3 regions of the uncultured Haliea sp. genome follow, and region 2 is predicted to be linked to each of the others. Evidence: predicted binding sites of a transcription regulator. Region 2 holds the regulator's gene; each other region holds the start of a gene.
What was found. Region 2 encodes FNR, which switches genes on or off when oxygen is low (the NO sensors DNR and NnrR bind a similar motif). Its sites were predicted from a motif close to TTGATNNNNATCAA; they were not measured.
Positions count from the first base shown of each region.

Region 1: a site for FNR is predicted at 4,266-4,279, ahead of AACZ17_RS06930 (4Fe-4S dicluster domain-containing protein). Genes of this name have one in related genera too.
Region 3: a site for FNR is predicted at 3,098-3,111, ahead of AACZ17_RS13555 (DUF1302 domain-containing protein). Genes of this name have one in related genera too.

Region 1 covers NZ_CAXBAE010000004.1:113,448-123,022, reverse strand. Annotated here, with positions in the region: gene AACZ17_RS06950 (Ni/Fe hydrogenase subunit alpha) at 1-934, opposite strand, end outside; gene AACZ17_RS06945 (oxidoreductase) at 924-1,751, opposite strand; gene AACZ17_RS06940 (FAD/NAD(P)-binding protein) at 1,751-2,572, opposite strand; gene AACZ17_RS06935 (hypothetical protein) at 2,569-2,742, opposite strand; gene AACZ17_RS06930 (4Fe-4S dicluster domain-containing protein) at 3,032-4,105, opposite strand; gene ppsA (phosphoenolpyruvate synthase) at 4,334-6,763, shown strand; gene AACZ17_RS06920 (2-oxoacid:acceptor oxidoreductase subunit alpha) at 6,760-8,484, shown strand; gene AACZ17_RS06915 (2-oxoacid:ferredoxin oxidoreductase subunit beta) at 8,474-9,286, shown strand; gene AACZ17_RS06910 (ferritin family protein) at 9,283-9,575, shown strand, end outside.
Region 2 covers NZ_CAXBAE010000001.1:209,948-219,522, forward strand. Annotated here, with positions in the region: gene AACZ17_RS00975 (pyrroloquinoline quinone-dependent dehydrogenase) at 1-1,684, shown strand, start outside; gene AACZ17_RS00980 (DUF1631 family protein) at 1,892-5,317, shown strand; gene AACZ17_RS00985 (hypothetical protein) at 5,314-6,513, shown strand; gene fnr (fumarate/nitrate reduction transcriptional regulator Fnr) at 6,606-7,358, shown strand; gene AACZ17_RS00995 (Yip1 family protein) at 7,475-8,077, shown strand; gene ccoN (cytochrome-c oxidase, cbb3-type subunit I) at 8,132-9,575, shown strand, end outside.
Region 3 covers NZ_CAXBAE010000012.1:26,110-35,684, forward strand. Annotated here, with positions in the region: gene AACZ17_RS13540 (ATP-binding protein) at 1-1,824, shown strand, start outside; gene AACZ17_RS13545 (universal stress protein) at 1,814-2,560, shown strand; gene AACZ17_RS13550 (pyridoxamine 5'-phosphate oxidase family protein) at 2,535-3,005, opposite strand; gene AACZ17_RS13555 (DUF1302 domain-containing protein) at 3,192-5,051, shown strand; gene AACZ17_RS13560 (DUF1329 domain-containing protein) at 5,076-6,440, shown strand; gene AACZ17_RS13565 (YCF48-related protein) at 6,451-7,590, shown strand; gene AACZ17_RS13570 (MMPL family transporter) at 7,587-9,575, shown strand, end outside.

The DNA.
Region 1 (9,575 bases), on a different contig from region 2:
GATTATCAACCGTGCGATCAAAACCGACCTCGCATGCGAGCTTCCGCGTCGCGCTCGAAAGACGGTCGCGATTCAGGTTGTATCGAGCCATGGGGCCGACGAAGTAAGGCGTATTGTCGGGCTTGCGCACTGAGTGCAGTGCATTGCTGTGGGGCACCTGATGCTCTGCGAAATGGTTTGGGTACTGTGCCATCTCAACATCAAGCCCGCGGCTGGACACAATGCGCCCCTCGCTGAAGGGATAGTCGCTATCGTGGCGCAGTGCGACGAACTCATAGTCGCGATGCATATCCGGAATATCGAGGCCGGCTGCCCAGAACACCGTCTCTGCGGCCGCGTCGCGTGCCCACTTCAGTTCATCAAGCAGCGCGGTAAATGTCGCGACGGCGGGAATCTTGTAAAACCCGCCCACACGGACATTGATGGGATGAATTTCCCGACCACCCAGCAACTTGACGATATCGTTACCCGCCTTTTTCATGCGCAGGCCGCGTTTCACCACGTCCGGATGCTCCCGGGCCAGCGTGATTGCATCGTCGAAGCCGAGGAAATCCGGTGCGTGAAGCATATAGATATGCAACACGTGACTTTCAATCCATTCACCGCAGTACAGCAGCCGGCGTAATCGACGAATGCCCTCGTCGGGTCGGATACCGAGCATCGCCTCCAACGCATGCACGGCGGTCATCATGTAGGCCACGGGGCATATTCCGCAAATGCGCGCGGTGATGTCCGGCGCTTCCGTCAGTGCCCGGCCCTGCAAGAATGCCTCGAAGAAGCGTGGCGGTTCAAAAATCTTTAACTGGACGTCCCTGAGCTCACCGTCGACCACATCCACCATCAGGGCGCCCTCGCCCTCCACCCGGGCGAGATAATCCACATCGATACGCCGGGTCTTCAACCCGGCCCTGATCGGAATGTCTTTACCCGTCATGGCCACCGCTCCCTTTTTTGCTACCGGAGACATCGTCCTTGTCGCACTGCAGGGCGATGATCTGCAGCGGTTCAGCTGCAGGGTTGTAGGCTCGTAGGCTGCGTCTGGCCTGGCTCAGGGTCATACCATGGTGCGCTCGCAAGTGGTCAATCAGCGGACCCACCTGAGCCTGCTCTTTCACCCCGAAGCAACCATAACAACCGCGGCTATAGGCAGGGCACAAGGCACCGCAGCCAGCCTGGGTAATCGGGCCCAGACAGTGCTGGCCCTGGGCGACGAGTACGCAGACATTGCCCCGCGCCTTGCACTCCATACAAACGCTTTCGCGGGCGATCTGGGGGCGGCGCCCGCTGGCAAAAGCCAGCACCACTTCCAGCAATTGATACTTGTCGACGGGGCAGCCATGCAGTTCGTAATCGACGGCGACATAGTCAGCGATCGGCGTAGAGGTCTCCAGCGTTGAAAGGTACTCCGGATGGGGATAAACCGTCCGGGCATAGTCACTGACGTCGGCGAAGTTGCGCATAGCCTGCAGGCCACCCGCGGTGGCACAGGCACCGATAGAGACCAGGAAGCCACTCTGCTCGCGAATCTCCGTGAGACGTTCACGATCGTGCGCGGTAGTGATTGAACCTTCGACCAGTGCGATGTCGTAGGGACCAGTGAGCATCCGCCTGGATGCCTCAGGAAAATGCACGATATCGAGCCGCTCAGCAATGCTCAGCAATTCATCCTCGCAATCAAGCAGGCTCAACTGGCAGCCATCGCAGGAGGCAAACTTGAAGACGGCCAGTCGCGGCCGATCAGACCTGGCCATCAGAATTCCTGCGTCATGAGGTAGGGCTCCACATCAGGATAGGCAAACACCGGCCCGTCTTTGCAGAGAAAATACGGGCCGAGCTGACAGTGACCGCAGAAGCCGGTGCCACACTGCATGTGCCGTTCCAGGGAGACATGAATCGCGTCGCTGGCGACGCCGATCTCCCGCAACCGCCTCGCGCAGAAGCGCAGCATGATTTCCGGCCCGCAGACCATCGCCACTGTTTGCTGGGGGTTTATGGCAGCCCTCTGCACCAGATCCGTGATAACACCGACATCGCCGCGCCATGCAGCGGAGGCCACGTCAACGGTTGCCAGCAACTGCAGGCCGGCATCTGATTTCCAGCGCAACAGCTGTTCAGAATACAGAAGCTCCTCCGGGGAACGGGCACCCAGCAGCAGAGTAACCCGTTGGTAGCGCTCCGGCGCAGCCAGCGCCTGGAACAGCACCGGTCGCAGCGGCGCCAGTCCGATCCCACCCGCCATGAGCAGCAGCTCCCGACCTTCGGCAGCGGCCAGAGGCCAACCTCGACCAAAAGGACCACGCAAACCGACACGGGCAAACGGCCTGAGAGTGTGCAGCGCCCGCGTGACGTTACCCACTGCCCTGACTGTGTGTGTCAGGTGATTCCTGTCAGCCGGGTCACCGCTGATAGAGATCGCCGACTCCCCCATGCCGGGTAAATAGAGCATATTGAACTGACCGGCACGAAAGCTCCCGTACCCTTCCGGCGGTGCGACCTGAAACGTAAACACAAGCTCGCTTTCCTGCTGCCAGGATTGCATCTCGACAAGGTGCGGCAGCAGCGGGTCCTTCATGAGCGGCTCGCTCTACCGTACAGATCCAATACCTGCAGGCGCGTGGCCTCTACCCGCTGACTCATGATGTAGGAAAAACGCTGCATCAGGGCATAACCCATCACAGGATCAGAGTCACACTTGGCGCGCAGACATTTACCGTCGAGTCGAATGGCATGCACATCCTGCATCGCTCTTGCCTCAACCGACCAGCGAAACGGCGGAAACAGCCAGGACCAGCCCAGAATATCGCCGGCATCGAGCGTTTGTATGAGCAGAGCGCCCGTTCCGACGTGTGTAGCTGCAACGCGACCCGCCCTCGCTCAATGACATAGAACTCATTGGCTGCACTGCCTTCGCTGGCTAGCGTCATACCTGACCGGAACATTACACGTTCGCCACAACCAGCGATCAACCGCATGCAGTCCTCACTCAGTCCCGTGAAGAACGGATGGGCCCGCAACTCGTCGGCTAGCGTTCTCATACTGACCGCCTGATTTCGGCAACTTCCTCCGTCAAATCAATGCCAACCGGACACCAACTGACGCAGCGCCCGCATCCCGTGCAGCCGGACACGCCGAATTGTTGCTCCCAGCCTGCCAGCTTGTGCGTCAACCACTGGCGATAGCGCGACTTCACACTCGGGCGCACCACACCACCGGAAAGATAAGAGTGATCGGCAGTAAAGCAGGATTCCCAGCGGCGCATGTGCGTCACCTCGAGACTGACAGGGTTTACCTGCTCCCGGGTTGAGCTACAAAAACAGGTCGGGCAGACCTGGGTGCAGTTGCCGCAGGCCAGACAGCGCTCGGCGACCGCATCCCAGTGCGGATGATCAAGGGCGGCGTACAGTGCCTCGGCAATGCCCTCGGTGGCAAACTCGCGCTGCATCTGCAGTCGGGTCGCGGCCAGTGCTTCATCCCGAGCGTCGATTTCCCCCGGTGCCGCCGCAGGGCCACCGACAGCCGAGATCATCGATTGCCCAGCTTCGGTTTGAGCCTCCACCAGGTAATAGGGATCCTCCGGCCGCAGCTCAGTCAGTATCAGGTCGGCGCCGACACCCACTGCCGGGCCATCGCCGGTAGATGCGCAAAAACAGTTACCCGAAGCCTGAGAGCAGTTGACCGCAATCAGCAGCAGGTTTTCACGGCGCGAGGCGTAGCCAGGGTCAGTAAAGTCACCCATGAATACCTGGTCCTGAATCGAAATCGCGGCCAGCTCGCAGGCTCGGACACCGAGAAAAGCCATTCTTTCGGGCTGCTCACGGCAGCTGATGAACTCCCCGTCCTGTACGCGAAATATCGCTTCCTCTGGCGGGAACAGGAATTGTTTCCAGGTCGACGGGCCCAGGTTGTAACCGAAGCGACTCTGATCTTCTCTCGCAGTCAGACGATAATGCCCGGGGGCCTGCTCGTCACCGTATCCGATGGGCAGCGTTTCAATCTCATCGTAGAGTATGGCCGCATCGCCCACCCGGGGGCCGAGCACGCGAACACCCTCGGTACGCAAGCCGTTGATCAGCGCCTGTACATCCCTTGGAGTCCAGCGTTGCATAAGCATGGCCTTCCAGTATCGGGTCAACACGCCTGCGCTGCGACTTGCTGCGCAGCTGAACCCGTATTCTTATCGCCCCGTCTATTCTGTAGAAGAATTTGTGTGGACGACACCCCGAACGGCAAAAATACGGGTGAAGCCGGCGGAATCCCACCGAACCTTGAGGCAGGTCAATAATCCTGCCCCGTGTTGCGAACACACTGAAATCAGGACGTGGGAGGCAATGTCATGAGTAACTTCAGTTACGTTCGACTCTTCTCTGAACTCGGCATCGGCGATGTGCCATTGGTGGGTGGCAAGAATGCCTCGTTGGGCGAGATGTACCGCACACTGTCCGGCCAGGCAATACAGGTGCCGGATGGCTTTGCTACTCTGGCTGCAGCCTACTACGCATTCCTTGATCACAACGACCTTCGCGGCAGGATCACCGAGGCACTCGCGCAGCTGGATATCGCGGATGTCCGCGCGCTGGCCACCGTCGGTGCCAACATCCGCGGCTGGATTGTCGATGGTGAGATGCCTCCTGAAGTCGCCGCAGAGATCAACGCCGCCTACGGCACCCTCAGGCAGAAAAACGGCGGCAAGGACCCCGAGGTCGCCGTGCGATCATCGGCGACTGCCGAGGACTTGCCGGATGCCTCATTCGCAGGGCAACAGGAAACCTACCTCAACATACAGGGCGAAGAGCACCTGCAACGCAGCTGCAAACGGGTGCTCGCATCACTGTTCACAGACCGCGCCATCGCCTACCGCGTGCACAAGGGCTTCGACCATATGGCAGTGGCGCTCTCCATCGGCGTGCAGAACATGGTGCGTTCCGACCTTGCCTCATCCGGCGTCATGTTCAGCATCGATACGGAGAGTGGCTTTACCGACGTGGTCATGGTCACCGCCGCCTACGGCCTGGGCGAGAACGTGGTTCAGGGCGCGGTTACGCCAGACGAATTTCTGGTCTACAAGAACACTCTGGCGGAGGGTTTTCGGCCCATCCTTCGCAGGCAGCTGGGTTCGAAGGCCCTGAAGATGGTGTACAGCAAAGACGGCATTACCGGAGCGGCTACCCGCAACGTCGAGGTGCGTCGTGAGGACCGCGAGCGCTTTGCGATCACCGACGACGAAGTGCTGCAGCTGGCCCGGCTGGCAATCAGCATCGAGCGCCACTACGGGCGGCCCATGGACATTGAGTGGGCCAAAGATGGCCGGAGTGGCGAACTGTTCATTGTTCAGGCTCGCCCGGAGACTGTGCACTCAAACCTGGACGCCAGCAAACAGCAGAGCTACCGACTTACGGAAACGGGCAAGGTCCTGCTCACCGGCAAAAGCGTGGGCGCGCGCATTGGCAGCGGCACGGTGAAAACGATACTCGATGCCTCGCACATAGCCGATATCGAAGACGGCGATGTACTGGTTACTGACATGACCGACCCTGACTGGGAGCCCATCATGAAACGTGCCAGCGCGATTGTCACCAATCGCGGCGGACGCGTCTGCCACGCGGCTATCATTGCCCGCGAACTGGGCATTCCGGCCATCGTCGGGACTGTCGATGCAACGGCCAGACTGAGCGACGGGCGGGCGGTAACGGTGTGCTGTGCCGAGGGCGAAACCGGAAAGGTCTATGACGGACGGCTATCCTTCGAGACTGTGGAGTTCAATCTTGAGGCGGGAATACGCCCACGTACAAAAATCATGATGATCGTGGGCAATCCCGGACGTGCCCTCGAGTTCAGTCGGCTGCCGAATGACGGCGTCGGTCTGGTCCGAATCGAGTTCATCATCAACGATCACATCGGCGTGCATCCCCGGGCCCTGCTGGATATCGACAAGCTTGAGCCGTCGCTAGTGTCAAAGATACGCGAGCGTATCGCAGGCTATGGCAATCCGCGGGAGTTCTATGTCAGTCGCCTCGCCGAAGGGATTGGCACCATCGCTGCAGCCTTTTATCCGAAGCCCGTGATCGTGCGCATGAGTGACTTCAAGTCCAACGAATATGCGCAGTTGCTTGGCGGTGCGGACTATGAACCAGAGGAGGACAACCCGATGCTGGGCTTCAGGGGGGCATCCCGCTACCACTCGCCACGTTTCGCGGACTGCTTCGCCATGGAGTGCGATGCGGTAAAGCGAGTCCGCGATATCATGGGGCTTGCCAACCTCGAGTTGATGATTCCCTTCGTCCGCAGCGTGGAAGAGGAAATCAACGTCATGGAACTGATGGCCGAACAGGGTCTAAACCGGGGAGAAAATGTCCTGCGCATTCATCTCATGTGCGAGATTCCGGCCAATGCATTACTGGCTGAGCGCTTTCTGGAGCATTGCGATGGTTTTTCCATTGGCTCCAATGACCTGACACAACTGGCGCTTGGGGTGGACCGGGATTCAGAACTCCTGGCCGAGTTCGATGAGCGCAACGAAGCCGTTGCGACACTGATGGGGATGGCCATTCGGGCCTGCAAGAAGACGGGGAAGTACATCGGTATCTGTGGGCAGGCGCCGTCTGATTTCCCCGAGATCACTCGCTGGCTCGTGGAACAGGACATTGAATCCATCGCGCTGAATCCAGACAGTATTCTGAAAATGACGCAGCTGGTTCTGGATGTGGAATCAGGGTTGGCCCGCATGACACCACAACCCAATGACTCCGGAACGAAGCAATCATGACGGCTCTCACCCTGGCGATCAGCGGGAGTGGCGGCGCCGGCGCAATCTCGACCGGTGAACTGGTCCTGCGGCTGTATGCGGAGGTCGGCGGCCACGGCATGCTGAAAAAGACCTTCAGCCCACAGATCCGCGGGGGCGAATCGGCCGCCATCCTGCGCCTGGGCGACGCGCCAGTATCGACGATACCGGCTGACATCGACCTGCTGATTGCACTGGACTGGCAGAACTTTGCACGCTTTGCCGATGAGTTGCCGATCAGCGCCAGCACCCTGGTCCTGCATACCGGCACCGACGTCCCTCCCCCCGGCGTCAACCTCGATAATCTCCTGACCGTTGACGCCGCCGGGATTGCTGCCGCCGCGGACTCGGGGTGGCAGAACATGGTATTTTTCGGGATGCTCGCCAGCGGCCTGGGTTGCACAGGCACCGCGGCGGAGGCGCTACTGCGCGCACGCCTCGAAAAACATGACGATGCAGTCCTGGTTGCAGCCTGCCGGGCACTGCGGGCAGGGTTTGCCCAGGCACTGCCAGATCCGTTACGGGAACTCCTCGCCAGGTTCCCGGTGCCCGCGGCGACTGCCCCCGGGCACCCCCAACGCTGGCTGGCCAGCGGCAACCAGATGGCGGCGCTGGGCGCGCTTGAGGCCGGGGTACGCTTTGTCGCGGCCTACCCCATCACACCCGCCTCCGACTTGCTGGAGTGGCTGGCCCACCATATCGAGCACTACGGGGGCCACCTGGTACAGGCCGAAGATGAACTCGCGGCCATCAACATGGTGATTGGCGCAGGGTTTGGTGGCGTGCCGGCCATGACCGCCACCTCTGGCCCGGGAATGGCGCTGATGAGCGAGGCCATGGGACTCGCGGTAGCCAGTGAGACCGCGGCAGTGGTGGTCGATGTCATGCGCGGCGGCCCCTCCACGGGTATTCCTACCAAGAGCGAACAGAGCGATCTCAACCTGGCGCTCTACGGCATGCACGGTGACGCCCCGCATATTGTGCTGGCCGCGCAGTCGATCGCCGACTGCCACTTCACGGCCGCGTGGGCGGTGCACCTGGCAACCCGGCTGCAAACGCTGGTAATCGTGCTCAGCGACCAGACCCTTGGCCAGTCCATTCAGGTGTTTGATGCGCCCGGGAGCGACTGTCCACGGGCCGCTTTCGACAGCTCGCAAGAGGCAGAACCCTACTTGCGCTATCGCGACACGAACTCGGGTGTGTCGCCGCTGGCTCTGCCCGGTGAGCCGGGCCACATGTATACCGCCGACGGCCTCGAACACGGCGAGAATGCCATCCCGTCACCGCGCGCCCGGGACCACCGCATGCAGCTGGATAAACGCTGGCGCAAGCTCGCCGACTGGGACTTCGGTGGGCACTGGGCCGAGCTCGTCGGCCAGGTGGACCAGCACCCCGTGATTATTTGTATGGGGTCGGTCACCGCCACCGCGCTGGAGGCACAGGCGGCCATGGCAGCCGCTGGGCGCGAGGTCGCAGTGCTCAGTCTGCGCCTGCTGGCGCCGCTGCCCACGAAACAGCTGGCAACCCTGCTTGCGTCCGCCACCCGACTTCTGGTGGTAGAGCACAACCATGGGGCGCAGCTTTGGCACTACCTGCGCTCCCTGCTGCCGCAACTCGTCTTCGAGAGCCTGGCGCTGCCCGGGCCTGCAGCGATCCAACCCCGGGACATCGACACAGCACTGGAGGCGGCCAATGCCACTTAAAGCGAGAGACTACAACTCCGGGATCAAGCCTATCTGGTGCCCGGGTTGTGGCCACTACAGTGTACTCAACGCGATCACCAAGGCCATGGCTGCACGCGAGGTTGCCAGCCACAATACGGCGATCGTCTCCGGCATCGGCTGCTCCTCGCGCCTGCCCGCCTACGTCAGCAGCTACGGCTTCCACGGTGTGCACGGGCGGGCACTCCCACTGGCCACCGGCCTGAAAGTGGCGCGCCCCGATCTCGAGGTCGTCGCAGTGGGCGGCGATGGCGACGGCTTTTCAATTGGCGGCAACCACTTCCTCCACGCCTGCCGCCGCAACGTGAATATCGTCTACATTGCAATGGACAACGAGGTCTACGGCATGACCAAGGGGCAGGCATCTCCCACCAGCCCGGAAACCTGGCTGGATGGCAAACTGACCCCTTATGGCACCGAGGTGCGCGCCTTCCAGCCCTGCGCCATCGCCCTGGCCAGTGGTGCCGGCTTTATCGCCCGTGGCTACAGCGGGGATCCCAACGGCCTGGCACAGCTCATCTTTGAGGCCATGGCCTTTCCCGGCTTTGCCTTCATTCACGTGCTCAGCCAGTGTGTGACCTTTGTGCCAGAGCAAACGGCCTGGAAACAGCGCGTGCACCCTGTGGAAGGCACGCCTGCAACCGCCGCGGAGGCTGCAGCGCTGATTCACGCGGACGACGGTTTCGGCAAAGGTATCCTGTACCGCAATCCGCGGCCGGTATGGCCGCGGTTGCATCCACAGGCCGGTGGGGGGGAAGATCCACGAGCGGGGTTTGCACTGTGAAAAATGACCTGAACACGGATTTGCCACTGTTCCTCGCCCACAGTCTGGAACTGGAACAGGAGTCTGCCCAGCGTTTGCGCGAATTTGCCGACACGATGCGTCACCACCGGCAACAGGCCCTGGCAGCGCTGTTCGACGAGTTGGCGACCTACAGCGACCTGCACGCGCAGGAGGTCGCCGCCATCTGTGCCAGCCACGAGCTGCCGCACCTCAAACCCTGGGAGTTCACCTGGCCCGACGAGGAGCCGCCGGAGACCGGCGCGTATGCAAGCCTGCGCTACGAAATGCA
Region 2 (9,575 bases):
CTTTGGTCGCGTCTTTGCGCTGGATGCAGAGACCGGCGAGGAGCGCTGGGTGTTTGATCCCGATGTGCAGAATCGGCGCAGTGGTCTCTACCCCGCCGTCTGTCGCGGCGTGGCGCTGTGGCGGGCCGCCGCGCCCGAGGAGGCTGCCGCCCACTGCGGGACACGCATTCTCTACGGCACCCGGGACGCCGAGTTGATCGCCCTGGATGCGCGCAGTGGGCAACCCTGCGAGGATTTCGGCACTGCAGGTCGGGTCTCGCTGAAGGAGGATATCCAGGGCGGCGAACCGCTGGTGTACTACCCCACGTCACCGCCCTGGATACAGAACGACCTGGCGATTATCGGCGCGCTGGTACCGGACAATGAACGCAAGGATGTGCCCTCCGGTGTGGTGCGCGCCTTCAGCGTGCGTAGCGGCGAGCTGGTCTGGGCCTGGGAGCCTGTCACCGAGGCCTACCGGGCGCGGCATCGCGACAGCCTGGGCCGCGCACGCTACCACCAGGGCAGTCCCAACGTGTGGGCGCCGATTGCCGGGGACCCGGAGCGCGGTCTGATCTATGTCCCGACGGGCAACCCCGCCCCGGACCTGTTTGGTGGGGAGCGCGATGGCATTGACGCCTACGGGTCCTCCGTCGTCGCGCTGGATGCCAGCACCGGCGAGGTGCGCTGGCATTTCCAGACCGTGCATCACGACGTCTGGGATTACGACGTTGCCTCCCAGCCCACGCTGTTTCGTATTCCCGGCGTGGGCGCCGGCCGCGCGGGGCTGGCGCAGGCCACCAAGATGGGCCATGTGTTCCTGCTTGATCGGGAAACCGGCGAGCCGCTGTATCCCGTCGAGGAGCGGCCGGTTCCGCAGAACGGTGTACCGGGCGAGACCCTCTCCCCCACCCAGCCATTCCCGACACACCCGGCGCCGCTGCACCTGCCCGCCAGGCTGGGCCCGGAAGACATGGATGGGCTGGTCTGGCTGGACAAACTCGCCTGCCGCAGAGCGCTCGCGCGCTATCGCTCGGAGGGGATGTTCACGCCACCGAGCCTGGAAGGCAGCGTGCTTTATCCGAGCACCACCGGCGGTATTAACTGGGGCGGCGCCAGCATTGACCCCCAGCGCGGCCTGCTGATCGTCAACCAGATGCACCTCGCGACGGTGGTACAGCTCATTCCGCGAGCCGAGTACGATGCCCTCAACCCCTCGGCGGGCTACCCGATCGAGCACTACCCCATGCGAGGAAGTCCCTATGGGGTGCGCCGGTTCCCGCTCTTCTCTCCGCTGGGCGCACCCTGCAACCCGCGTCCCTGGGGCAGCCTGACAGCCGTTGATCTGGTCTCCGGGGAGGTCGCCTGGACACGCCCCCTGGGCACGACCCGCGGGCAGGCGCCCTGGCCGTTCTGGTTCGAGGCGGGCTCCCCCAATGCGGGCGGTCCGCTGACCACTGCATCCGGCCTGGTCTTCATCGCGGCCACCACCGATGCCTACCTGCGCGCGTTTTCCAGCGCCAGCGGCGAGTTGCTGTGGCAATACGACCTGCCGTACACCGGCAACGCCACGCCGCTGAGCTACCGGGCCAGAGCCGGTGGCAGACAGTTTGTCGTGCTGGCTGCGGGCGGCCATGGCTGGTCCGCCGCCGGTGACGCAATCCTGGCCTTTGCGCTGCCGGAAAAAACCTCCGCCGCGCCCTGAGCGCGGCCGCCGGCGCCCGACAGCGGCGCTTGTCGCCGGGTTTGGTGCAGGTATACTGCGTGCATTCGTTCGCCGTGGCGGGAGCTTCCCCATCCTATATAGAGCTGACATGTCACCTGCCCCCCTTTCCGCGATCCGACTCCGCGCGTCCGTCCGGGGCTGCCGCACGGCGTGGCCCACTCCACCACCGGCCACGGAGAAACCCGCGTGAACGCGTTTGATACCTACCGCCAGATCAGCGAGCGGGAGCTCGAGCGCCGCTTTGCCCGGTTCCTGGAAGAACTCACCGAAAACCTGCTGCGCTCTGCACCCTCGCCGCGACAGGGGCAGATATCGCGCACCCAGGTCACCGATGCCATCGGCATTCTGCAGATCCACCAGCGCGGCATGGTTGGCAGTTTCTTGGGGCACTACCGCGGCTTCCACGACAAGCTGACCCCCCCCGCTGCTGAGCTAAACCACTGGTGGGATGTCATGGACGACAGTGGCACCATGGATCTGGTGGATCTCCACACCTTCGAAAACTACCTGGCCGTCGACCGCCTCGCGCACGTCGGAGAGGACCTGCACCGCATCGGCATGGAAGCCCTGCAGATTCGCGTGGCGGATCTGGTGCAGGTCGATCCGCTGACCCTGCGACTGCCCGAGCACGTCGCCCAGCTGGCGCGTGCGCTGCAGCTGGTGCTCGAGGAGTACCGCATACCGCAGCAGCTCACCCAGCGCATCTATGACCTCTTTGCCCGCCTGTTCGTGCGCAATCTGGACAGTCTGTACCGGCACCTGAACGAGATCCTCGAACAGGCCGGGATACGACCGGACCTCGAGGGACAGATACTCGCCAACGGCTCCCTGCTGCGCAAGGCCGACGAACGGCCCGATCGCAGCCGACGGCGACAAGCTGCAGGCGACGCAACGGCTGGCGCGGGAGGCGGCGGCAGCGCTGAGCAGCGTCCTGAAAAGCTGTATTCCTCCGTGATCAATGCGCTGAACTTCAAGCGCAAGGTTGAGCAGCCGCCGGCACAGGCCGGCGCCGTCATCGATACAGAAAAATTGATCAACGCACTGGCCCTGCTGCAGCAGCGTGGTGAATCGCCACAGGCGGCTCGGGGCGAGACCGCCGTCGCGGATTTCCTGCTGGGCCAGACACCGGAACTTGCAGGCGATGTTGCGCTGAGCGCGGACAACCGCAACCAGCTGGAGATGATCGACAGCCTGTTCGAGACCATCCGCTCACAGCTGGATGTGAGCAGCGAATTGCAGCCCGTGCTGAGCAACCTGCAGCTGCCCCTCGCCCGGCTGGCGCTGACCGAACCGCAGTTTTTCCTGCAGCCGGACCACCCGGCGCGCACGCTGGTGGACAAGCTGGCGGCACTGGGCAGTTCGGCTAACTTCCCGAACCGAATGCTGGAGAGCCGCGTCGCCGAGATTGTCGCGGCGATTGTCCGCGACTATGACGGCGACTCCGCAGTGTTCGCCGCAGCGCTTGAACATGTTGAACGCCTGTCACGACAGCAATCGCAGGCGCATGCGCGCAATATCGAACGGGTGGTCAAAACCCAGGAGGGCAAGGAGAAACTGCGCCGGGCGCGCGACGCGGTGGAAACCGTAGTGCGGGATTGCCTCCCCCCCGGGCAGATCCCCCGGATACTGCAGGACCTTATCGATCAGGGCTGGCGCGACCTGATGGTGCTGACCCACGTCAAACAGGGCGTGGACAGCGACGAGTGGGAGGAGCAGCGACGCACCCTGCAGCTGCTGACCACCTGGTTGCTGGAGCAGCAGCGCGGCGAGGTCAGCGAGGACCAGTGCGTCGAACGCAGCCTGGAGGCAGAACCCTTCATCGACCTGATGGAGCAGCAGATCAGCAGCGCGCTGCCCGGCAACGTGTCCATTCAGGCCGTATTCGATGAACTGCGCGGCGTGCTCGCCGGCGACATAGCGGTCGAACTGCTGCAGCGTGAGGGCGAGGCCGATTCCGGCGCCGGCGATGAACCGGAACCCACGCGCGAGGAGCGCCTGGCGAAAACCCGGCGCCTGCGCCGCTGGGTGCAGCGGGTGGACAGCCTGGGCAAGGGCATGTGGCTGAATTATCGCGACAAAGCCGGCGTCAAACACCGTATTCAGCTGGCCTGGATCAGCGACGACCGGGAACGCTTCCTGTTCGTCAACGATCGCGGGCAGAAGGTCGCCGAGCTCAACCAGGTGCAACTGGCACGCCAGCTCAGTCGCGGGGCGCAGCCGCCGGCGCCGGCCGACCGCCTGTCCGTCGTCGACCAGAGCATGTACAACACGCTGGAGGATGTGCAGCGCACCCTGAGTTTCGCCCGCAACCACGACCCCCTCACACGCCTGATCAACCGGGACACCTTTCTTGACCAGGTGGGTCGCGCGCTGCGCCATGCCCATGCACACAACTCGCAGCACGCCATCCTGCTGCTCAATATCGACCGCTTCGGCCTGGTGAACGAGATCTACGATCGCATCAGCGGCGACCAGGTACTGCTGGAGTTTTCGCGCCTGCTGGCACAGCTGCATGGACGCAAGACCTCCTCCGCCCGCCTGGAGGAAGACACTTTCGCGATTCTGCTTGTCGATGGCGACACCGAGAAGGCCCAGGCACTGGCGGAACAGGTGCGCAGCGACATCGCCAATGGCAGTGTGGATATCGACGGCGAGAAGGTCAGTTTCACAGTCTCCGTGGGCATCGCCCCGATTCAGGACTACAGCCCGGATGTCGACGCAGTCATGGCCAACGCCCAGGCTGCGGTTACCCAGGCGAAGCAGCTGGGCCGCAACTGTGTACACCTGTACCAGCCCAGCGAGGATACGGTGCGCAACCTGCGCAGCGAGCAGCGTCGCTCACGCAAGGCGCTGGAGGACGAACTGTCCAGCGAGCGCTTCATGTTGCGCGCGCAGCCCATTGTGAAAACGGCAATGACCGGCGAGAGCGCCACAACGCGGCACTACGAGCTGTTGCTGGCCATGCGGGACAAGAGCGGCAAGCTCAGCTCGCCGCAGAACTTCATCACCTCGGCCGAACGCCACGGCATCATGACGCTGGTGGACCGCTGGGTGGTACGCGAAGCGTTCATGTGGATAAACTCGTTGATGGACGCACAGAAAGTCGTCCCCAGTGTGGCCATCAACCTGTCCGGGGCCAGCGTTACCGACGACGCCTTCCTCGACTTCCTGTTCGAGCAGATATCGGAGTTCGGAGTCGGCACCAACCGCCTGTGCTTCGAAATCACCGAAACCGGTACCATTTCCAACCTGGTGAAAGCGGCGGATTTCGTGCGGGCTTTCCGCAATATCGGCTGCAAGTTCTCTATCGATGATTTTGGCACCGGGCTGGCCAGCCACAATTACCTGCGCGAGCTGCCGGTGGACTACGTCAAGATCGACGGCAGCTTCATCACCAGCATCGACCAGGATAGCAACGACTACGCCATGGCGCGTTCGATCAACGACCTCGCCCACTTCCTCGGACAGGAAACCATTGCCGAATCCGTGGAGAACGAGAACATCATTCGCAAACTCCAGGAGATTGGCGTTGACTACCTGCAGGGCTGGGGTATTGGTCGACCGAAACCGCTTGCGGAGGTCACCATGGATCTGTCGAGTATCGAAAAATGAGCCCGCGGGGCGATCCGCTGGATGTCGCATCGATCGGGGCTGTGCCCGCTGCCTATGACGATCTGGTGGCCGCCCTGTACCGCGGCCCACTGGAAAACCCACCCTGGTCCACAGCGCTCCCCCTGCTGCGCAGCCTGGTTGATTGCCAGGTTGTCTCACTGGTCCTGCGGCCACCCGCGGAAGACGATCGCGGCGTCATCCTGAACAGTGTGCGGCCAGCGGCGGACGGCGCGTCCGCCCGGCCGCTTTCCGACCCGGCGGATTGGGAGGTCACCGCCTACCGCGAACAGTTCTTCGCGCTGGACCCGTTCGTCAATCTGCCGCCCGACAAGGTGGTTGCACTGGAGGACATTCTCAGCGACGATGAGCTGGTCGCCTCGGAGTATTACGAGCACTACCTGAAGTCCGCCGGGCTGTTTCGCATTCTCGGCCTGGACACGGTGGAGCCCGGAGGGATGCTGGCACGCCTGCGATTTTCCCGGCGTCACACCGAGCCGCCCTTCAACGACGACGAGCGCGCCGCCATTGCCCGCATCGCGCCCCACCTGCGTCTCTCCATCCAGCTGTATGCCACCCTGGGGCGCACCGCCTCGGAGCGCAACCTGTACGCCGGCGCCGTGGAACAGCTGGCGGTGGCCACCATCGTGCTCGACGAGCAGGGCCGCGTCCTCAGCGCCAACACCGTCGCACGCGCCCTGCTGGAAGGCGACAACGGCCTCAGCATACGTGGACAACACCTGGTCATTGAAGGACGGGACAAGAATCGCGAGCTGCAGACCGCACTGGATACCATCATCAAGGCCCTGCACCGGGGTGAGGCGTCCGTCATCCATGCCCTGCGTGTACCTCGGGGCGGCGATCGGGCACAACTGGGGCTGGTACTGCGCCCAGTCCCGGTTTCAGAGTGGGGTGAGGGCCAGTCCAGCCCCTGCGTTGCCGTGTTCATTTCCGACCCGGACCTGAATGAGCCCAGCTCTCAGGGCACCCTCGGCCAGCTGTTTGATCTCACCCCTGCCGAGGCCAACCTTGCCATCCTGCTGTCGCGGGGACTGAGCCTGGCTGAGGTGTCTGAGGCGCAGAATATCTCGCAGCACACCGCCCGCGCACAACTCAAGTCCATCTTCGCCAAGACCGGGGCTTCGCGGCAGGCGGAACTGGTGCGACTGGTGCTGAAAAGCGTGGCCTCGCTGGGCTAGAAAATCGTTTTGCAAGCCGGCCCACAGAGGTTCAGTAGCCCCGCCAAATACACTATACTGCGCGTTACAAACCAGGGGAGTCACGCATGTCCATGCGCCTGCAAGATGTCAGTGAAACCGCGCCCTTGCGCTCGTGCACCCACGAGTACAAGGTCAACTGCGAAACCTGCCGCCTGAGCAAAATCTGCCTGCCACTGGCCATCAACCACCAGGATCTGGAACAGCTGGAAAGCATCATCCAGCGCAGCAAGCCGCTGCAGAAGAACGAACTGCTCTACCACGAAGGTACGCCGTTCCAGTCCATCTACGCCGTGCGTTCGGGTGCCGTAAAGGGCTATCGCACCACCAGCGACGGTCGCGAGCAGGTTACCGGCTTCTATTTTCCCGGTGAAATCCTCGGTATGGACGGCATCAGCAACAACAGCCACGCCTCCTCGGCGCGGGCGCTGGAGACCTCGGCCATCTGCGCCATACCTTTTGATTCCCTGGAGCGCCTGAGCGCCTCCATGCCCAGCCTGCAGCGCCACCTGTTCCAGCTCATGAGCCGTGAAATCACCGAGGATCAGCTGCTGATCACACTGCTCAGCAAAAACTCCGCTGACGAGCGCGTCGCCACCCTGTTGCTCAGCATTGCCAGCCGCAACGCGCGGCGCAACCTGAGCGCCAGCCAGTTCCGCCTGCCCATGTCGCGGGTGGATATCGGCAACTACCTGGGCCTGACCGTGGAAACCATCAGCCGGGTCTTCAGCAGGATGCAGAAAAACGGCATCCTCTGCGTCGACAACAAGGAAATCGAAATCCTGGATCAGGAAGCCCTGCAGCTGGCAGCCAACATCGCCAACTGACACCTCGAGCGGGACGACCCCGCCGATTCTTGATCTGCATCATGGCCGCGGGCGTGCGGCCCGGTACACTTCGCCTGTGCCCGGCACCAGTCATTCTTTGGGGAGAAAAAAAACACATGATCCAGCACACGATCGGTCTTCTGACCAAACCCGGCGCCCAGTGGCGCAGCGTTGCCGGCCTGCCGACCAGCAGCCAGAACATCCTGGTGCTCTACCCCTGGTTGCTCGCCCTGATTCCTGCGGTTGCCTGGTATTTCGGCACCACTGACGTGGGCTGGACAGTGGGCAACGGGCCCGCCATACGCCTGACCTATGACAGCGCGCTACAACTCTGCATCCTGTTCTACTTCGCCATGGTCGGCTGCGTCGTCGCGGTGGGTTACTTCATCCACTGGATGGCGGGCACCTATGGGGCGGAAACATCTTTCGCCAAGGGCATCGTGGTCGCGGGTCTCACCGCTACACCGATGTTTGTCTTCGGCGCGGCGGGGTTCTACCCCCTGCTCTGGGTCGACCTGCTGATTGGGGTGGTAGCGGTGAGCTGGTCTGTGTATCTGCTCTACCTGGGCATCCCCATCATGATGAATATTCCGGAGGAGCGGGGTTTCCTGTTCTCTACCGCCGTGGTCGGTGTCGGCCTGGTTATCCTGGTATCGCTGCTGGTGACCACGGTGTTCCTCTGGGATCTCGGCGCCGGGCCAGCATTTACCGATGTGTAAAGGCATTTATCGAGCGGGCGATCTGCCTGACATTACTGACAGTGGAAACAAGACATGAGTGAACTCAACGCTGCACTGGAGCACTCGACCTACAACTACAAGGTCGTTCGCCAGTTTGCCATCATGACGGTCGTGTGGGGTATCGTGGGGATGCTGGTTGGCGTCCTGATCGCCGCCCAGCTCGCCTTCCCCATCCTCAACTTCGACCTGCCCTGGACCAGCTTCGGGCGCCTGCGCCCGCTGCACACCAACGCGGTGATCTTCGCGTTTGGCGGCAGCGCGCTGTTCGCGACATCGTACTACGTGGTTCAGCGCACCACCCAGGCGCGGCTGATTTCCGACAAGCTGGCGGCCTTCACGTTCTGGGGCTGGCAGGCGGTGATCGTGCTGGCGGCGGTGACGCTGCCACTGGGGATGACCTCTTCCAAGGAATACGCCGAGCTGGAATGGCCCATCGACCTGCTGATCGCCGTGGTCTGGGTCAGCTACGCCATCGTGTTCTTCGGTACCATCGCCAAGCGCAAGGTGAGCCACATCTACGTCGCCAACTGGTTCTTCGGCGGGTTCATCCTCACCGTGGCGGTCCTGCACATCATCAATAGTGCGGCGATTCCGGTGGGCCTTACCAAGTCCTACTCGGCCTACTCCGGCACCGTGGATGCCATGGTGCAGTGGTGGTACGGGCACAACGCGGTGGGCTTTTTCCTGACCGCCGGCTTCCTGGGCATGATGTACTACTTCGTCCCCAAGCAGGCTGAACGCCCCGTATACTCCTACCGCCTGAGTATCGTGCACTTCTGGGCCCTGGTCGCCGTCTACATCTGGGCCGGCCCTCACCACCTTCACTACACCGCCCTGCCCGACTGGGCCCAGAGCCTGGGCATGGTCATGTCCATCATCCTGCTCGCTCCCTCCTGGGGCGGCATGATCAACGGCATGATGACTCTGTCGGGCGCCTGGCACAAACTGCGCACCGATCCGATCCTGCGCTTCATGGTGGTCAGCCTGTCCTTCTACGGCATGTCTACCTTTGAAGGCCCGATGATGTCGATCAAGACGGTAAACGCCCTGTCCCACTATACCGACTGGACCATCGGCCACGTGCACTCCGGTGCCCTGGGCTGGGTTGCCATGATCTCGATCGGCTGTATCTATCACCTGATCCCGGTCCTGTTCGGCAAGGAGCGCATGTATAGCACGGCCCTGATCAACACCCATTTCTGGATGTCGACCATCGGTACGGTACTGTATATCGCCTCCATGTGGGTCAACGGCATCCTGCAGGGCCTGATGTGGCGCGCCTACAACGATGACGGCACACTGACCTACACCTTTGTCGAGTCAGTCGCCGCGAGCTACCCGGGCTACCTGGTTCGCCTCGCCGGTGGAGCCATCTTCTTCGGCGGTATGTTGATCATGGCCTACAACGTCTACATGACCACGCGCAAGGATGTCGCCGCACAGCCCCTGCCCGCTGGTGCCGCACAGGGGAGTCACG
Region 3 (9,575 bases), on a different contig from region 2:
GACGCGATGATGTCGCCCGAAGATTTTCGTGCCCTGCCCAAAGGGGACAAGGAGCGCATCGAGGCGACGGTGGAGATTCTGCAGCGCAAGCTGACGCAGGCCATCCGCCAGATGCCCCTGCTGGCCCGGGAGCTGCGCCAGCAGGTGGATACCCTCAACGCCGAAATGCTGACGACCGCCATCGGCGCACCGCTGAACGAGCTGGAGGAGCGCTATCGGCAGCAGCCCGCGGTGCTGGAGCACCTGGATGCCTGTCGCCAGGCGGTGCTGTCCCACGCCGCCGCGTTCCTCGCCGAGAATCCGGAGCTGTCTCCCGAGGCGGTGTTCAGCCGGTTCCAGGTCAATCTGCTGGTGGACAACGCGGAGGCGAAGGGGGCGCCGGTGGTCTATCAGGACCTGCCCAGTCACCAGCACCTGGTGGGTCGTACCGAACATCATGTGCACAACGGCACCCTGGTGACGGATTTTTCCCTGATCCGTGCCGGCGCACTGCACCGGGCCAATGGCGGGTACCTGGTGCTCGATGTGCGCGGCCTGCTGACCCAGCCCGGCGCCTGGGAAACGCTGAAACGGGTGCTGCGGGCGGGGCAGATCCGCACCGAGAGTCTGGAGCAGGCCTACGGCCTGATCAGCACCGTGAGCCTGGAGCCCGAACCCATTCCGCTGGATGTGAAGGTGGTGCTGTTGGGGGAGCGTCTGTTCTATTACCTCCTCTGCGAACACGACCCGGAATTCCTGGAACTGTTCAAGGTACAGGCCGACCTGGAGGATACGCTGGACCGCGATCCCGCCAACCAGGCGCTGTATGCGCGGATGATCGCGACACTGGCCCGGGACGCCGGACTGCAGCCTCTCGATCGCGGCGGTGTGGCCGCGGTGATCGAGCGCGCCAGTCGCCTGGCCTCGGACCAGCGCAAGCTGACCGCGCGCCAGCGTGAACTGCGCGACCTGCTGCGGGAGGCGCAGCACTGGGCAATGGAGGCGGGTGCGACGACCATTGGCCGCGAACACGTGGAAACGGCGATTGAGCAGCAGTTGCGGCGCGCCAGCCGCCTGCGCGAGCGCAGTCACGAGGCGATCCACCGCGGCATCGTCATGATTGCCACCCAGGGTGAGGCCGTGGGGCAGGTCAACGGCCTGTCGGTCCTGTCGCTGGGTGACTTCGCGTTCGGCCAGCCGTCGCGCATCACGGCCACCGCGCGGCCCGGCAGCGGCCAGCTGGTGGATATCGAGCGGGAGGCGCGCATGGGCGGGCGCATACACACCAAGGGCGTGATGATCATCGCCCGCTACCTGGCGAACCGCTACGCGCCGGACACCACGCTGTCGCTGTCCGCCAGCCTCGCGTTCGAGCAGTCCTACGGTGGTGTTGACGGTGACAGTGCCTCGGTGGCGGAGATCTGCGCCCTGGTGTCGGCCATCAGCAAGGTGCCGTTGAAGCAGGCCTTTGCGGTGACCGGTTCGGTGAACCAGCGGGGTGAGGTGCAGGCCGTTGGTGGGGTGAACGAGAAGATCGAGGGCTTCTTTGATGTCTGCGCCGCGCGGGGCGAGGTGGACGGCCACGCGGTGTTGCTGCCAGCGAGCAATGTCGAACACCTCATGCTGAAGCAGGCGGTGCGTGCGGCCGTCGAGGCCGGGCGCTTCCGCATCTACGCCATTCACCATGTGGACGATGCCCTGGCACTGCTCACCGGGCTGGCACCGTCCGAGCTGGAGCAGCGCGTCACCCGGCGGCTCGCGGCGTTCTCCGCGGCGGTCAAGGCGGCGCGGGCGGATGATGATAGCGCCGCGCCCTCGAGTGAGGAGGCGGACGATGAACAGTGAGGCGTTGCAGCAACAGCAGGCGCGCCGCGTGCTTGCCATGTTGGATGCGTCGCGCCACAGCCTGGCGGCGCTGCGGGCCGCCGTAGAGCTCGCGCATGCGCACCGGGCGGAGCTGGTGGCCCTGTATGTGGAAGACGAAAACCTGCTGCGTTCGGCGGACTTTCCCTTCGCCCGTGAAGTCGGCGCGCGTACCGGGCTGGCCAGGCCGCTGACGGTCACGGCGATGCAGGCCACGCTGTCGCGGCAGCGGCAGCAGGTCAACCGCGCCCTGGAATCCGCAGCGGCCGGGCGCAGCCTGCGCTATTCACTGCAGGTGCGTCGCGGCGGCGTTGTCGCCGCCACGCTGGCCCAGGTCGGCCCCGCCGATATGCTGGTGCTGGGCAAGGCCGGGCTGTCTGCCTACTGTGGTGGTGTGCGGTTGGGTTCCACCTGCCGCGCGCTGCTGCAGCAGGCACCCTGCACGGTGCTGGTGTACGATGAGAAGGCGCCGTTACGCCCCGGGCCGCTGCGTGTGCTTTCACAGCCGGTGCCGTCAGAGCTGTTGCAGCTACCGCTGTGCACCGAGGTCGAGGCGCTGCAGGCGCGTTCGGCGCGAGCGCTTGAACAGCAACTGCAGCGTGCCAGCTGCGGCGCACTGCTGCTGCGTCGCGCGGAGTTCAGGGTGCTTGCGGATGAAGACGCGCAGCTGCTGGCCAGGATTCCGGTGCCGGTTATCGTGCTGCCGGATCCGGAGTGACGTCCGCCATCCGCTGGCGGTAGTCCCAGGTGAAGATGCGCTCGGGTTGCACGCGTATCAGCATTTCTTCGGCCTTGCGCGAGAGCAGCCAGTTGCCGACCCGCGATTCCTGCTGCCCCAGGTAGCGTTCCAGCAGCACCTCGAGCAGATCGCTGTCGCCCAGGGGGGTCATGCTGGCCCGCCCCTGGCCCCGGGCCCCGTGGTAGGGCGGCTCGTTGGGAGAGATTTCAAAACCGACCCGCGGATCGCGCTGCAGCAGCTTCACCAGCGCTGACTTGCGGTGCGACACGCAGAGCAGGGCCTCCTCGGCAAATGCGTACCACACCGAGACCACCCGCGGGTAGCCGTCGGTGCCGGTGCTGGCAAGGCGCAGCGGGAAGGTGCTTTCGCGCAGAAAGTCGTAGGTGTCCTCGAGGGACCAGGGTCCCTTCAACGTCGGTGTCATGAGCATCTTCAATCCATTGCCAGCCTGCAGTATAGGGCCCTTGTCCCCCAGCGTGAATGGCTGCACGCGGTATATTGCGATATGGGCAAAAATTGATCCTGAGCAACATTCCTGTGCCGATACCGGGTGATACTGCTATCCTATAGCCAAGATAAATCCTAACAAAAGACAGCAGGAGCGCTGATTGTGAAAAAACAGCCCGGATGCTTTATTCCGCACCGTAAATCCACGTTGATCCTGGCCCTGGTGGCCGCCGGCATGGCACTTCCCGCTTCGTCCCAGACCTTCCAGCTGGGGCCCTTCGAAGGCAATTTCTCCTCGAACATCTCTGTGGGCGCAAGTTGGCGCACGGAGGCCGCCGACCTCGGCGTATTGTCCCCGGGGAACACGGATGGGCGCGGTCGAGCGTCTTCCAGCACGGCGGATGACGGCAACCTCAACTACGACCGCGGCGACATGTTCTCCCTGCAGGTACGGGGTATCCACGACCTCGAACTGGCGGCGGACACCTACGGCATGTTCACCCGCGTGAAGTACTGGTACGACCACGAAGTGGGCACCAGCGATGTGCCCCACGGCCACGCGGCCAACGGCTACCAGCCGAACCGCAAGCTCGATACCTCCGACTTCGAATCGCTGGCGCAGTACAGCGGTATCGAATTTCTCGACTACTACGTGTACGGCAGTTTCCAGCTGGGTGAAAGTCCGCTGGAATTGCGGGCCGGTAACATGGTGCTGAGCTGGGGCGAAAGCACGTTTATCCAGAACGGTGTGAACGTCATCAACCCCTTCGACGTTACCGCCCTGCGCAAGCCGGGTTCGGAAATCAAGGAAGCGCTGCTGCCCGTCGGCATGGTGTACGCCAACTACGGCCTCACCTACGACCTCAGCGTGGAAGGCTTTGTGCAGTACGACTGGCAGCGCACCATCCTCGATGAGTGCGGCACCTACTGGAACGCCGCGGACCCCTACGGCGGCGGCTGCGACTACCTCACCATTTCCAATGCCATCCCGGATGGCGAGGCGGAGGCCGCCGGCCTGATCCTGCCCCGGGGCGCGGATGACGAGGCATCGGATTCCGGGCAATGGGGCCTGGCGTTGCGCTACTACGTGGAAGAACTGAACGGCACCGAGTTCGGCCTGTACTACATGAACTACCACAGCCGCACCCCGATCTTCAGCGCCACCAACGCCACACAGAGCTTCGGCCTGCCGGTGAACTTTGGTGCCAACCCCGAGTTTTTCTTCGAGTTCCCCGAAGATATTGAACTCTGGGGCCTGACCTTCGCGACCAATGTGGGCGACTGGGCGGTATCCGGTGAGTTGAGCTACCGTCCGGACTTCCCGCTGCAGATCAACACCACGGACCTGTTGCAGGCAGTGGCGCTGGGCACGGCGGCGGAATGGTCGCGCATGCTGTCGCGCTCGCTCGAGCAGGGGCCCGGTGGCTACGTTGCGGGCTACGACGACGTGTCCTACACCCAGTTCCAGATGACGTTCATCAAGTTTTTCGAGCAGGTGCTCGGGGCGCAGCGTCTGTCGTTCGCCAGCGAGGTGGGTGCCGTGTGGCTGAACGGTATGGACGACAGCATCAACTACGGCCGTTCGCCCAATTACGGCGTGGGTGACTTCGAGCCCTTCGCCAGCAACTTTGCCCTGTGGCCCGGGTCCCCCATCGCCTGTGATTCCCACCCCGCGGCAGAGGCCTTCGCCGGTATTCGTCCCAACAGCAACGGCGACTACTGCACCAACGATGGCTTCACCGATGACTTCTCCTGGGGTTACCGGGTGCGCGCCGGCCTCGAATACACCGACGTGATGGCAGGTATCAACCTGACGCCCAATATGGCATGGTCGCACGATGTACGGGGCAATTCGCCAGCACCGAACTTTGTCGAGGACCGTATAGCCTTGAGTGTGGGTGTTACGGCAGACTACCTCAACGTGTACCGCGCCGATCTGTCCTACACCAGTTTCTTCGGGGCGGATTATGACGAGTTGAAGGACCGTGACTTTGTCTCCCTCAGCTTCTCGGTGGCGTTCTAGACCTAACGATAAAAGGAGTTACACATGAACAAGAGATTGATCGCCATGGGCCTGGCGTCGCTGCTCGGCATGGGCAGCAGCCTGGCTCTGGCCAAGGTCAGCCCGGAACAGGCCGCACGCCTCGGCGGCGAAGAACTGACACCGATGGGCGCGGAGCGCGCCGGCAACGCGGACGGCAGCATTCCGCGCTGGGAGGGCGGTTACCAGGAGCTGCCCGAGGGCTACACGCCGGGCGAGCGTCTGGTGGATCCGTTCAGCGCTGACCAGCCACTGTTTACCATCACCGCGGACAACGTGGACCAGTATGCGGACAAGTTGTCGCCCGGGCAGATTGCCATGTTCCGGCGTTACCCCGATACCTACCAGATGCCGGTCTATCCGTCGCGCCGCAGCGCGCGCCTGCCGGAATCCGAGTACACGCTGATCAAGGAGTGGGCGACCAAAACCGACCTGGTGGCGGGCGGCAACGGCCTTGTGGACTTCAAGGCCAACGTGCCTTTCCCGATACCGCAGAGCGGCATTGAGGTGATCTGGAACCACATCACGCGCTACCGCACACCGCTGGGTGTGAAGCGGCGCTACATCCAGGCGCCGGTGCAGGCCAATGGCGCCTTCGCGCCCGTGCTGTTCGAGGAAGAGGCGATTTTCGCCAACCGTTTCCCCGATAACCCCAACCCCAACCGCCTGTTTGTCTTCCTGCAGCGCATCCTCGCCCCGGCCCGCCTTGAGGGCGATGTGCTGCTGGTACACGAGAACGTGGACCAGGTGAAAGAGCCGCGTTCGGCATGGGTCTATAACGCCGGCCAGCGACGTGTGCGGCGCGCGCCGAACATCGCCTATGACGGCCCGGGTGTGGCCTCCGACGGTCTGCGTACTGCGGATGACCTCGATCTGTTCAATGGTGCTCCCGATCGCTACGACTGGGAGCTGGTTGGCAAGCGCGAGCTCTATATTCCCTACAACGCCTATGCCCTGCGTCGTGGCGACCTGGCCTACACCGATATCATCAAGCCCGGTCACATGGACCCGCAGTACCTGCGTTATGAACTGCACCGTGTGTGGGTGGTGGAGGCAACCCTGAAAGAGGATGCACGTCACATCTACGCCCGCCGCACGTTCTACGTGGATGAGGATACCTGGCAGATCGCTGTGGTGGATCACTATGACGGTCGTGGTGAGCTGTGGAAAATGAAAGAAGGGCACATGGTGATGCACTACCAGGTTGCGGTGCCCTGGCTCGCCGCAGAGTCTCTGCACGACCTGATCTCCGGTCGCTATGTGGTGATCGGCCTCGACAACGAAGAGCGTGGCTACCAGTACGACTTCGACTACGTGGGTAATTTTGAGGACTTCACCCCGGCGGCCCTGCGCCGTGCCGGCCGCCGCTAGGTAGGCCGCCGTGTGTAGCGCAGGAGCGGTGAAGGGCCTGGTGCGGCCTTTCACCTGGCTGTTGGGCTTGCTGGTTCTTGCGCTGCCTGCGCAAGCTGGCGAGGAGTTTGCGTTTCTGCCCGCGGTGCGCATGGATGACCCGCAGCATGCGCAGTTGCTGGATATAGCACTGGCGGGTGAGCGCCTGGTCGCGGTCGGTGAGCGCGGGGTGATCGTGCTCAGCGATGACCACGGGGCGAGCTGGCAGCAGGCCGAGGTGCCGGTCAGTGCCACCCTCACCGCACTGCATTTCCCGCAGCCCGACGTAGGCTGGGCGGTGGGCCACTCCGGTGTCATTCTGCACACCACCGATGGTGGGCTCAGCTGGTCACTGCAGTTTGACGGGCGCGATGCCAACCGGCAGTACCTGGCCTGGGCAGAATCCCGCGTTGCCGCGCTGGAGGACGCCGTAGCCGCCAATGAGGATCCCGAGCAGCAGGACGCGCTGGAATACGCATTGGATGACGCCGTGTTTGCGGTAGACGATGCCACTGAGGCGATCGAGACCGGGCCGGCCGACCCGTTCCTGGATGTGCTTTTCCTGGACGCCAGCACCGGCTTTGCCGTGGGCGCCTACGGCATGCTGTACCGCACCGATAACGCCGGCCAGGACTGGCAGATCGCCGTGGACGGCGTGGCCAATCCGGATCGCTTCCACTACTACGCAATGGCCGCGGGCGCCGATGGTCGCCTCTATCTCAGCGGCGAGGCCGGCCTGCTGTATTACTCTGCGGACCGGGGCGCGAACTGGACCCGGGTTGAAGATCTGTACGACGGCTCACTGTTCGGCGCCGTCGTCAGCGAGGGCACCGTCTACGCCTTCGGCCTGCGCGGTCACGTCTTTGCCTCCGCGGACGAGGGTGTGAACTGGGTTGAACTGGCCAACGACGAGCGCAGCAGCCTCTACGGCGGGGTGCGTCTGGCCGACGGACGCGCCCTGATGGTGGGCTCCGGTGGTCTTGTGCTGGCCTATGACGCGGGCGGCAATCGGCAGGCCTGGCGACATCCGTCCCGCGCCAGCCTGTCGTCGGCGGTGCAGGCTGGCAATGGCGATATCTGGCTGGTTGGCATGAAAGGCCTGACGGCACTGAGTGAGGCAAAATCCCTGTGACTGATCACGAAAGCACCACCCTGGAACCGGAAGACGGTCGCCTGCGTCCGCTGTTGGGCACCTTGCTGATGCGGGCGCGCCTGCCGCTGATCCTGCTGTTTGCTGCGGCGACCGTGTTCTTCGCCTGGCAGGCCAGCCAGCTGCAGCCGGATGCCAGCTTCGAAAAGATGCTGCCCACCTCGCACCCGTACATCCAGAATTTCCTCAACCGGCAGGATGACCTGAAGGGCCTGGGCAATTCGGTGCGCATCATTGTCGAAAGCCGCAACGGCGACATCTTCACGGCTGAGTTCCAGGATCTGCTGAAGCAGATCACCGACGAGGTGTTCTACGTCAACGGCGTGGACCGTTCGGCGCTGCAGTCCCTGTGGACCCCGAACACGCGCTGGATGGAGGTCACGGAGGAGGGCTTCGTCGGCGGTGCGGTCATCCCCGACGATTACGACGGCAGCGAACGCACCCTGGCCAAGCTGCGCGAAAACGTGCTCAAGTCGGGGCAGATCGGGCGTATCGTCGCCAACGATTTTCAGTCCACGATTATTGTTGCGCCCCTGATCGAGACGGACCCGAATACGGGCGAGCGGCTCGATTACGCACAGTTCTCGCGAGACCTGGAAGAGATGGTGCGCGAGAAGTACCAGTCTGACGATATCAATATACGTATCACCGGTTTTGCCAAGTTGATCGGCGACCTGATTGAAGGTGCCACGCTGGTCGGGCTGTTTTTCCTGGTCGCCTTCGCGATTACCGCGGTGATGCTGTTTCTCTACTCCCGCTGTGGCTGGCTGACTTCTGCCGCGCTGCTCTGTTCCACGGTTGCCGTGGTGTGGCAGATGGGGCTGTTGAAACTCATGGGCATGGGTCTGGACCCGTACTCCATGCTGGTGCCGTTCCTGGTGTTCGCGGTCGGCGTCAGCCACTCGGTGCAGATCATCAACCGCTTCGGCACCTTCATCTACTTCAAGACCTCGCGTATCGAGGCGGCCAGGCTCACGTTTATCCGCCTGTCCAAGCCGGGTTTCGTCGCCCTCGTCAGCGACGGCGTGGGTTTCTTCACGCTGCGCGTGATCGACATTCCCGTGATCCAGGAACTGGCGGTGGTGGCCGCCACCGGCATCGCGGTGCTGGTGTTGACCAACCTGCTGCTGTTGCCCCTGGTGCTGACCTATACCGGAATTTCCGATCGCTGTGTCAGCTATCGGGCAACCAAGGAAAACAGCAGTTTCAGTCACTGGCGCCTGCTTGCGCGGGTGACCCACCGCGGCCCGGCGCTGACCGTGCTGGGTGTCTGTGCGCTGTTGTTTGCCGGCGGGCTGTACTACGGCCAGCACCAGAAAATCGGCGACCTGGACCCGGGTGCGCCGGAGCTGCGCCCGGATTCGCGCTACAACAAGGACAACGCCTTCCTGACCGCCAACTACAGCACCAGCACCGATGTGTTTGTGGTGATGGCGAGCACCGGCGAACAGCAGTGTGGCAGCTACGAGTTCATCTCCGCCGTGAACTATTTCCAGGGTGTGATGGAGACGGTGCCCGGCGTGCAGTCGGCCATGTCGCTGGTGGATGTGTCGAAACTGGCGATTCAGGGGATGAACGAGGGCAGCCCCAAGTGGCATGAAACCAGCCGCAACCGCTACATCCTCAACAACTCCCTGAGCAGCGCGCCCAACATGTTGCGCAACACCAACTGCTCCATGGCGCCGGTGATTCTGTTCCTCGACGACCACAAGGCCGACACCCTGGACGGCGTGGTTGCGGCGGTGAGCGAATTCGCCGAACAGCACAACAGCGACACGCTGCAGTTCGACATGGCAGCGGGGAACGCCGGTGTGGAAGCGGCGACCAATATCGTCATCCGCGAGGCGCAGACAAAAATGCTGCTCTGGGTGTACGGCGTCGTGATCGCCCTGTGCCTGATCAACTTCCGCTCACTGCGCATTACCACCTGCATTATCGTGCCGCTGATGCTGACCTCGGTCCTCGGG